Regions from separate parts of the Eisenbergiella massiliensis genome, predicted to be linked through region 2. Evidence: riboswitches for the same ligand, from Rfam matches in the RefSeq annotation. Region 2 holds a riboswitch; the other holds the start of a gene.

Region 1 (3,728 bases), on a different contig from region 2:
GCATCGGCGGATGCCGGCGAAAAGAATAAAAACCAGGAAGGGGAAGGATTATGAATTATACGATTGCAAACGACAGACTTACAGTACAGATAAGCAGCAGGGGCGGAGAGCTCCAGTCAATTATCAGAGACGGAAGGGAGTATTTGTGGCAGGCGGATCCGGCATTCTGGGACGAGAAAGCGCCTAATCTTTTTCCATATATCGCCCGTATGACAGAAGGAAAGTATACGCTGGATGGCGTAACCTATCATATGCCAATCCATGGTTTTATCCATGTGACGGAGCTGGCGATGGAGGAACAGAGCGGGGAGCGCATTGTTTTCCGGCTGGATGCCAATGAAGAGACAAGAGCCTGCTATCCTTATGAGTTTACATACCGCGTGATTTATGAGTTGGACGGGGATATGCTCAACATCACCTACCAGGTAGAGAACCATGACGGAAAAACCATGTATTTCGGTATCGGCGGGCACCCCGGATTCCTGGTACCCATGGAGGATGGACTGAATTTTGAAGATTACTATCTGGAATTCGGCGGACAGAAGGAATACGATACCCCTGTTAAAATCGGAATTTCACCCACCTGCTTTGTAGACGGCAAGGATACGCCTTATCCCCTTACTGATGGGAATAAAATTCCTCTGAAGCACAGTCTTTTTGATGATGACGCGATTGTACTGACCCATATGCCCAAAACGGTTTCCATTAAATCCGATAAGGGAGAGCGACGCGTGACGGTGAGCTACCCGGATATGGATTATGTGGGCTTCTGGCATGCCACCCGTTCGGAGGCTCCTTATGTCTGCATTGAACCCTGGTCCTCCCTGCCTTCCAGACAGGATATTGTGGAAGACCTTTCCACACAGCCGGGATTGAAGAGTGTGCAGAGCGGCGGGGTGTACAGGAACAGTTGGAGTGTTGAGATTCTATAGATGGATTTTGATGGATGGAGCAGTGACTGTGCTTGTTTTGCAATAGAACGAAATATATAAGGTGTGAAGTGTGACGGTCCTGTTGGGTTTTGGCAGGGCCGTTTTTTTGTGGTATAAGTATCATGGATAAAGAAAAGCAGCAGGCGGATTTTGCCTGCTGTTTTTCTTTAGTACAGCTGTTCAGTATTCTCAAAGTTACTTTTTACAATACAAAACAAGGCTATATAACGATATAGTTCAGTTGCTGCTGGTAGCCATAACCTTCAGCCTGCCCATCACCTTCTCAACCGGCGGCAGTGCAATCAGAATTACCGTAAGGATTGCTTCCGGAAGGATATAGCTCAGGTTATACAGGGTAGAGGCCCAGATTGCAGCCATATTTCCTCCAAAATCTCCCACGTATGTAGTGTAGAAAATAAATCCGGAAATTTCATGGAACAGGAAACGTCCTGCCACGCCTACAAGATAACCCTTCAGAAGCCCATGCTTGGATTTGCTGAAGAAGCCGGAAAGGCCGAGCGCGCCGAAGGCAAGCGGGAAGTCCAGGAGCACCTGGGCGGGATGAACCACGTAAGGCCCGGTAATAAACTGCAGTACGCCGTAAGCCAGCGCAGCGATAATGCCTACCTTGGGGCCGTACCAATAGCCCACCAGGCATACGATTAACATGGAAAACAAAGTGATGGAACCGCCGTTGGGAAGGCTGGGCAGCTTGATAACGGTGGCGATGACGGTTGCCAGTGCAATGGCAACGCCAGAATAAACGACCTGCTTTACAGTGATAGAACTTTTACTCATAAAAAAACCTCCTTGGTATTAGTACGCAAAGAGGGGAAACAATGAAAGTAGGCGGCGATAATGACCATTACAGTTATATCGCGGACAATTACAATCATATGACGTTCCTTTGTAAAGGCAAATGTAGAAGGTATAAGCAGTTTTTTATTTGCTTTTACAAAGGTGCTTCCTTACGCCGGTATTACCCGGGTCAAGTGGTAAGGGTCAGAAACCATCGGTTTCAGTCTCAGCAATCGGCTCCCCTAGCGTGCATCTGTATTAAATTCTTTTTTACTATAAACTGGCAGTGCAGAAAAGTCAAGAGTGTATTTGGAAAAGTACAGAAACTTAAAAATGGATGAAAAGACATATAATTACAGAAAAAATGGTTGGCATAATAAAATATAAGAAATAAAGTAACCTAATGTTAAAAATTATCACTAGCCAGAACGATGTAAAGTAATTATACTATAGAAAAGTAGTAAATAATGAATGGCAGGGATATAAAAGATGATTGACAGGTTGTTTGCAGAACGATTAATTGATAAATTATCACAGTTTACCGAATATAATATCAATATTATGGACGAGGATGGGATTATCATAGCGAGCAGGTTGAAAGAAAGGGTTGGTACATTTCATGAGGTGGCATTTCAGCTTATGAAAGGGGACGAGGACAGCAGGGTCGTTACAAAAGAAGATTTGGACAAGGGTGTAAAATGCGGCGTTAATATGGTGGTTCATGTAAACAAAAGAAAAGAGGGAGTGGTTGGTCTCTCCGGAGATCCACGTGAGATTATGCCGGTTGCCAAGATTGTAAAAATGTCTGTTGAATTGATGCTTGAGTACGAGTCCTACAAGTTTGAAAGCCTGCGAAAATATAATTTAAAGGAACAGCTGGTACATCTTATCCTGTACAGTGATGATTTTGTTAGAGAGGATTTGACAAAATATATCATTGCATTGAATCTGGAAGAAGAGATGGTACGTGTTCCCATCTTGATAGAATGTAAGGATAGTGCGGTAAGTGGCGAAAAACTGAGGATGCTGTTGGAGGATAACAAATTCTTTTCAAGACAGGATTTTGTAGATATAACAAGAGAAGGTTTTCTGGTAATTTTTAAGTCTATTGACTGCCCAATCGGATATATTATGCAGGATTATAAGTATATGATTGCAGAGTATTTGGCGTCATTCCTGCAATATATAAGAAATGCAGATATTAGGTCCAGCATATATATAGGGCCGCTGCAAAATGATATTATGTATTACCGACAGGCTTATCTGTATTGTCTGTGGATGCAGAAGAATATAAGAAAATCAGGAAGTTTTTATTTTTATGATTATATTGTAAAATATTTGGAGTCAATGGCATCAATGACTGAATTTCATACGATTTTTCTTATGCTGAGACAGAAACTGGGACAGAAGTTTATTGATAACTATTTGGAGACAATAGGCGCTTTGATTGAGAATGAGTATAATTTAAATAAAGCCAGTGACTGGCTGCATGTGCATAAGAATACATTGGTGTACAGGCTGGATAAAATCAGGGAAATCCTGAATATGAATCCCCTTTCAAAAAATTCAGACAGAGAATTTATGGAATGTTTTTATTATTACTTATTAAGAAAATAGTGAAAGATGGAGTAAAGAACGAGTGATTTTCTTTACTCCATTTTTTTGTGTTGCTGACACAAAAAACAAATGAAATCTTTGGTGAAGGGGGACGAGAGAAAAGAAAATGACAAAGCTATAATTAAGACATACAAAAAAGCGGTGAGCAAATCTTTACCTTGCTTAAGTAGGGAAAGCAGAGGTGTTTAAACAGGGAATGGAAACAGCATATCGGGACGCTGAAATAATAATCCGGAAGGCAATTAAAGAGGTATTGCCTGATAAAGCGGTCCGTAGCGTATTAGGCAACAGAAAAAATATGGAGAATGTTTATGTTGTGGCGGTAGGAAAGGCAGCATGGAAAATGGCTCACACATGTCAGGAGATATTTGGGAGTCATAT
Region 2 (3,728 bases):
GATATGAGTACCGTTTCCGTTATCTGAAAAATATTATGGGGCTGTGGATGATCCAGTCCGTGCGCCATGAGCTGGGGGACAAATATTCCTTTGCACAGCTGTGTGATATGGCGGAGGCAGAAAGCGATTTTCCTTCCCGCGTGGATGTGAATGACGACGCTTTTCTGGCGCCCGACAATATGACGGAGGCCATTAAGGCTTACTGCAGAAAGCATGGATGGAGAGAGCCGGAGACAACCGGACAGATTGCAGCCGTTATTTATCAGAGCCTGGCGGAAAGCTATGCGGAAACCGTCAGGGAAATCGAAGCGCTCACAGGGAGAACCTTCCCGGCCATCAATATTGTGGGCGGCGGATCCAATGCGGCATATCTGAACCAGCTGACTGCGGATAAATCCGGAAGATGCGTTTACGCAGGCCCGGGAGAGGCGACAGCTATCGGCAACCTGGCGGTACAGATGCTGAAGGACGGAAAATTTGAGGGACTTGCCCAGGTGCGCGCCTGCATTTACGATTCCTTCGGTGTGAAAAAATATGAAGCGAGGTAAAGGTTCATACCCATCTGAACGGTTACCCAATTACATCATCAGTCGAAAACGTGTGAAACGCACGTCGTCCCATGGGACGGAAAGGAGATAATTATGAACGTAAAAGAAAGATATGAATCCGCAAAGGAAATTTATGCGGCAATTGGCGTGGACACCGACAAGGCGGTGGAAACCCTGGAAAACATTGCGATTTCCATGCACTGCTGGCAGGGCGACGATGTTACCGGCTTTGATCAGAAGGGACCTCTTACCGGAGGAATCCAGACTACCGGAAACTATCCCGGAAAGGCAAGGACACCGGAAGAACTGATGGCAGATATTGATAAGGTATTCAGCCTCGTGCCCGGAAAGCATAAACTGAACCTGCATGCAAGCTATGCTATTTTTGAAGACGGTGAATTTGCGGACAGAGACAAAATCGAGCCGAAGCATTTCAAAAAATGGGTTGATTTTGCGAAGGAAAAAGGAATCGGCCTTGATTTCAACCCCACCTTCTTCTCCCACAGCAAGGTAGTGGACGGCCTGACCCTTTCCAGCCCGATCGATGAAGTTCGTAATTTCTGGATTGAGCATGGAAAAGCCTGCATCCGCATTTCCCAGTATTTTGCAGAAGAGCTGGGAATCCCCTGCGCAATGAACATCTGGATTCCGGACGGCTATAAAGACATTCCCGCCGACAGGCTGGGGCCCAGGGCTAGATTCAAAGATTCCCTGGATCAGATCCTTTCCATCCCTTACGATAAATCCAAGGTTCTTGTGTGCCTGGAATCCAAGGTATTCGGCATCGGCCTGGAATCCTACACTGTGGGATCCAGTGAATTTACCGTCAATTATGCGGCAAACAACGGCATTATCAGCCTTATGGACAACGGACATTATCATCCCACAGAGATGGTATCCGATAAAATTTCCTCCATGCTCCTGTTCAATGACAAGATTGCGCTTCATGTAACAAGGCCGGTACGCTGGGACAGCGACCATGTAGTTCTTTTTGATGATGAAACAAGAGAAATTGCAAAGGAAATCGTAAGAAACGACGCCATTGACCGCGTGCTTCTTGCCCTTGATTTCTTTGATGCCAGCATCAACCGTATTTCCGCGTGGACCGTTGGTATGAGAAATATGCAGAAGGCCCTTCTTTACGCCCTGGTTTCTCCCAACAAGCGTTTTAAGGAGCTGCAGGATACCAACCAGTTTACAGAACTGATGGCAATGCAGGAAGAAATGAAAACCTATCCCTTCGGTGATGTGTGGGATTACTTCTGTGAGAAGAACAATGTTCCTGTCAAGGGAGATTGGTTCAGGGAAGTAATGAAATATGAAGAAGAGGTTCTTTCCAAAAGAGCGTAGTTGCAATAACACCGGAAAACGTCAGGACAAAATTGTAATTGCCGGTCATTCTGGCCCGTCCGGACTGTTACAGATTGACGGGGAATCAGAAAAAAGGCCGGAAAAACCGGCAGGCCATAAAATTTGACAAAATAGGACAGGCATGATATGATTTCCACGTAAAGGCCGGTTAAGCCCGGCGGGAAAAAGTACATATTTTTCAGGGGAGCTTGTGGAGCAGGCTGAGAGGAAGTAATCCAACTTCGACCCTTAAACCTGATTTGGGTAATGCCAACGTAGGAAGAAGTTGCACAGCTTACATGATATGAAAGCGGAGTATACCGATCCTGGTATGCTCCGTTTTTTTAGTGAGCGTCCGCCAAAAGCCGCATTTTCTTTTGCCGCAATTCCTGTTTCCTGCATTCGCACTGCCGCACAGGCCCTGAAAAGAAAGAGAAAAACTGTGAAGGAAGCAAACGGTCAGGAGGAAACAGTATGAATTATGCAACACAGATGGAAGCCGCGAGAAAAGGTTTTCTCACGGAACAGATGATAGCGGTGGCGGAAAAGGAGCATATTTCCGGGAAGGAGCTGTGCAGGCTTATGGCGGAGGGCAGGATTATCATCCCCTGCAACAAAGAGCATAAGTCGATTGTGCCAAACGGTCTTGGCTCCATGCTGAAAACCAAAATCAATGTGAACCTGGGCACATCCAGAGACATGACGGATTTGGAAATGGAATATGAGAAGGTGCGAAAGGCAGTGGAAATGGGAGCGGAAGCCATTATGGATCTAAGCTCCTTTGGCGACACGAGGAAGTTCAGACGTTACCTGACGCATAACTGCCCCGCCATGATTGGAACTGTGCCGATTTATGATGCGGTGGTTTATTATCATAAGCCCCTGAAGCAGATCACTTCGGGGGAATGGATTGATATTGTGAGAATGCACGCCCGGGACGGTGTGGATTTTATGACTATCCACTGCGGGATCAACAAAGAAACCGCCCATAAGTTTAAGAAGAATAAGCGTTTGACCAATATCGTTTCCAGAGGCGGTTCCATTATTTTTGCGTGGATGGAAATGACAGGAGAAGAAAATCCTTTTTATGAGCACTATGACGAGATTCTGGATATCTGCCGGGAATATGACGTTACCCTCAGCCTGGGGGATGCCTGCCGTCCAGGATGCCTTGCCGACGCTACCGACGCGTCCCAGATAGAAGAACTGATTACCCTTGGGGAGCTTACAAAAAGAGCCTGGGAAAAAGACGTACAGATCATGATTGAGGGACCCGGGCACATGCCGCTTAACCAGATCGCAGCCAATATGGAAATCCAGAAAACCCTCTGCCACGGTGCACCCTTTTACGTGCTCGGCCCCATAGTAACGGACGTGGCCCCTGGCTATGATCATATTACGGCGGCCATCGGCGGGGCGGCGGCAGCGGCGGCGGGAGCCTCCTTCCTCTGCTACGTAACGCCAGCGGAGCATCTGCGCCTGCCTGATGTGGAGGATGTGAGGGAAGGCATCATTGCCGCCAGAATCGCAGCCCATGCGGCCGATATCGCCAAGGGCGTACCCGGGGCCATGGACTGGGACAATCAGATGAGCCTTGCCAGAAAGAAGCTGGATTGGGAGCGGATGTTCTCTCTTGCCATGGACCCGGAGAAGGCCAGAAGCTACAGGGAATCCTCCCGGCCGGAAAAAGAGGATACCTGCAGCATGTGCGGGAACTTCTGCGCCGTAAAAAATATGAACCGCATTCTGGATGGAGAAATCGTGTCCATCTATGAAGAGTAGCGCAACTAAATCTATGGAAAACGAGGGTGAAAAAATGCTGAAAGAGCA

What was found. A riboswitch is a leader RNA that binds a small molecule or an ion and turns the genes downstream of it on or off. The one in region 2 is predicted to bind thiamine pyrophosphate.
Region 1: linked by a shared signal. The riboswitch ahead of DXC51_RS06145 (energy-coupled thiamine transporter ThiT) and the one ahead of thiC (phosphomethylpyrimidine synthase ThiC) in region 2 are both predicted to bind thiamine pyrophosphate.

Annotation. Positions count from the first base shown of each region.
Region 1 is NZ_QVLV01000003.1:219,530-223,257, reverse strand. Features, by position in the region: gene DXC51_RS06150 (aldose 1-epimerase family protein) at 51-932, shown strand; gene DXC51_RS06145 (energy-coupled thiamine transporter ThiT) at 1,170-1,730, opposite strand; TPP riboswitch at 1,881-1,984, opposite strand; gene DXC51_RS06140 (CdaR family transcriptional regulator) at 2,220-3,347, shown strand; gene DXC51_RS06135 (glycerate kinase type-2 family protein) at 3,544-3,728, shown strand, end outside.
Region 2 is NZ_QVLV01000015.1:3,023-6,750, reverse strand. Features, by position in the region: gene rhaB (rhamnulokinase) at 1-548, shown strand, start outside; gene DXC51_RS18990 (L-rhamnose isomerase) at 642-1,898, shown strand; TPP riboswitch at 2,090-2,197, shown strand; gene thiC (phosphomethylpyrimidine synthase ThiC) at 2,373-3,680, shown strand; gene thiM (hydroxyethylthiazole kinase) at 3,715-3,728, shown strand, end outside.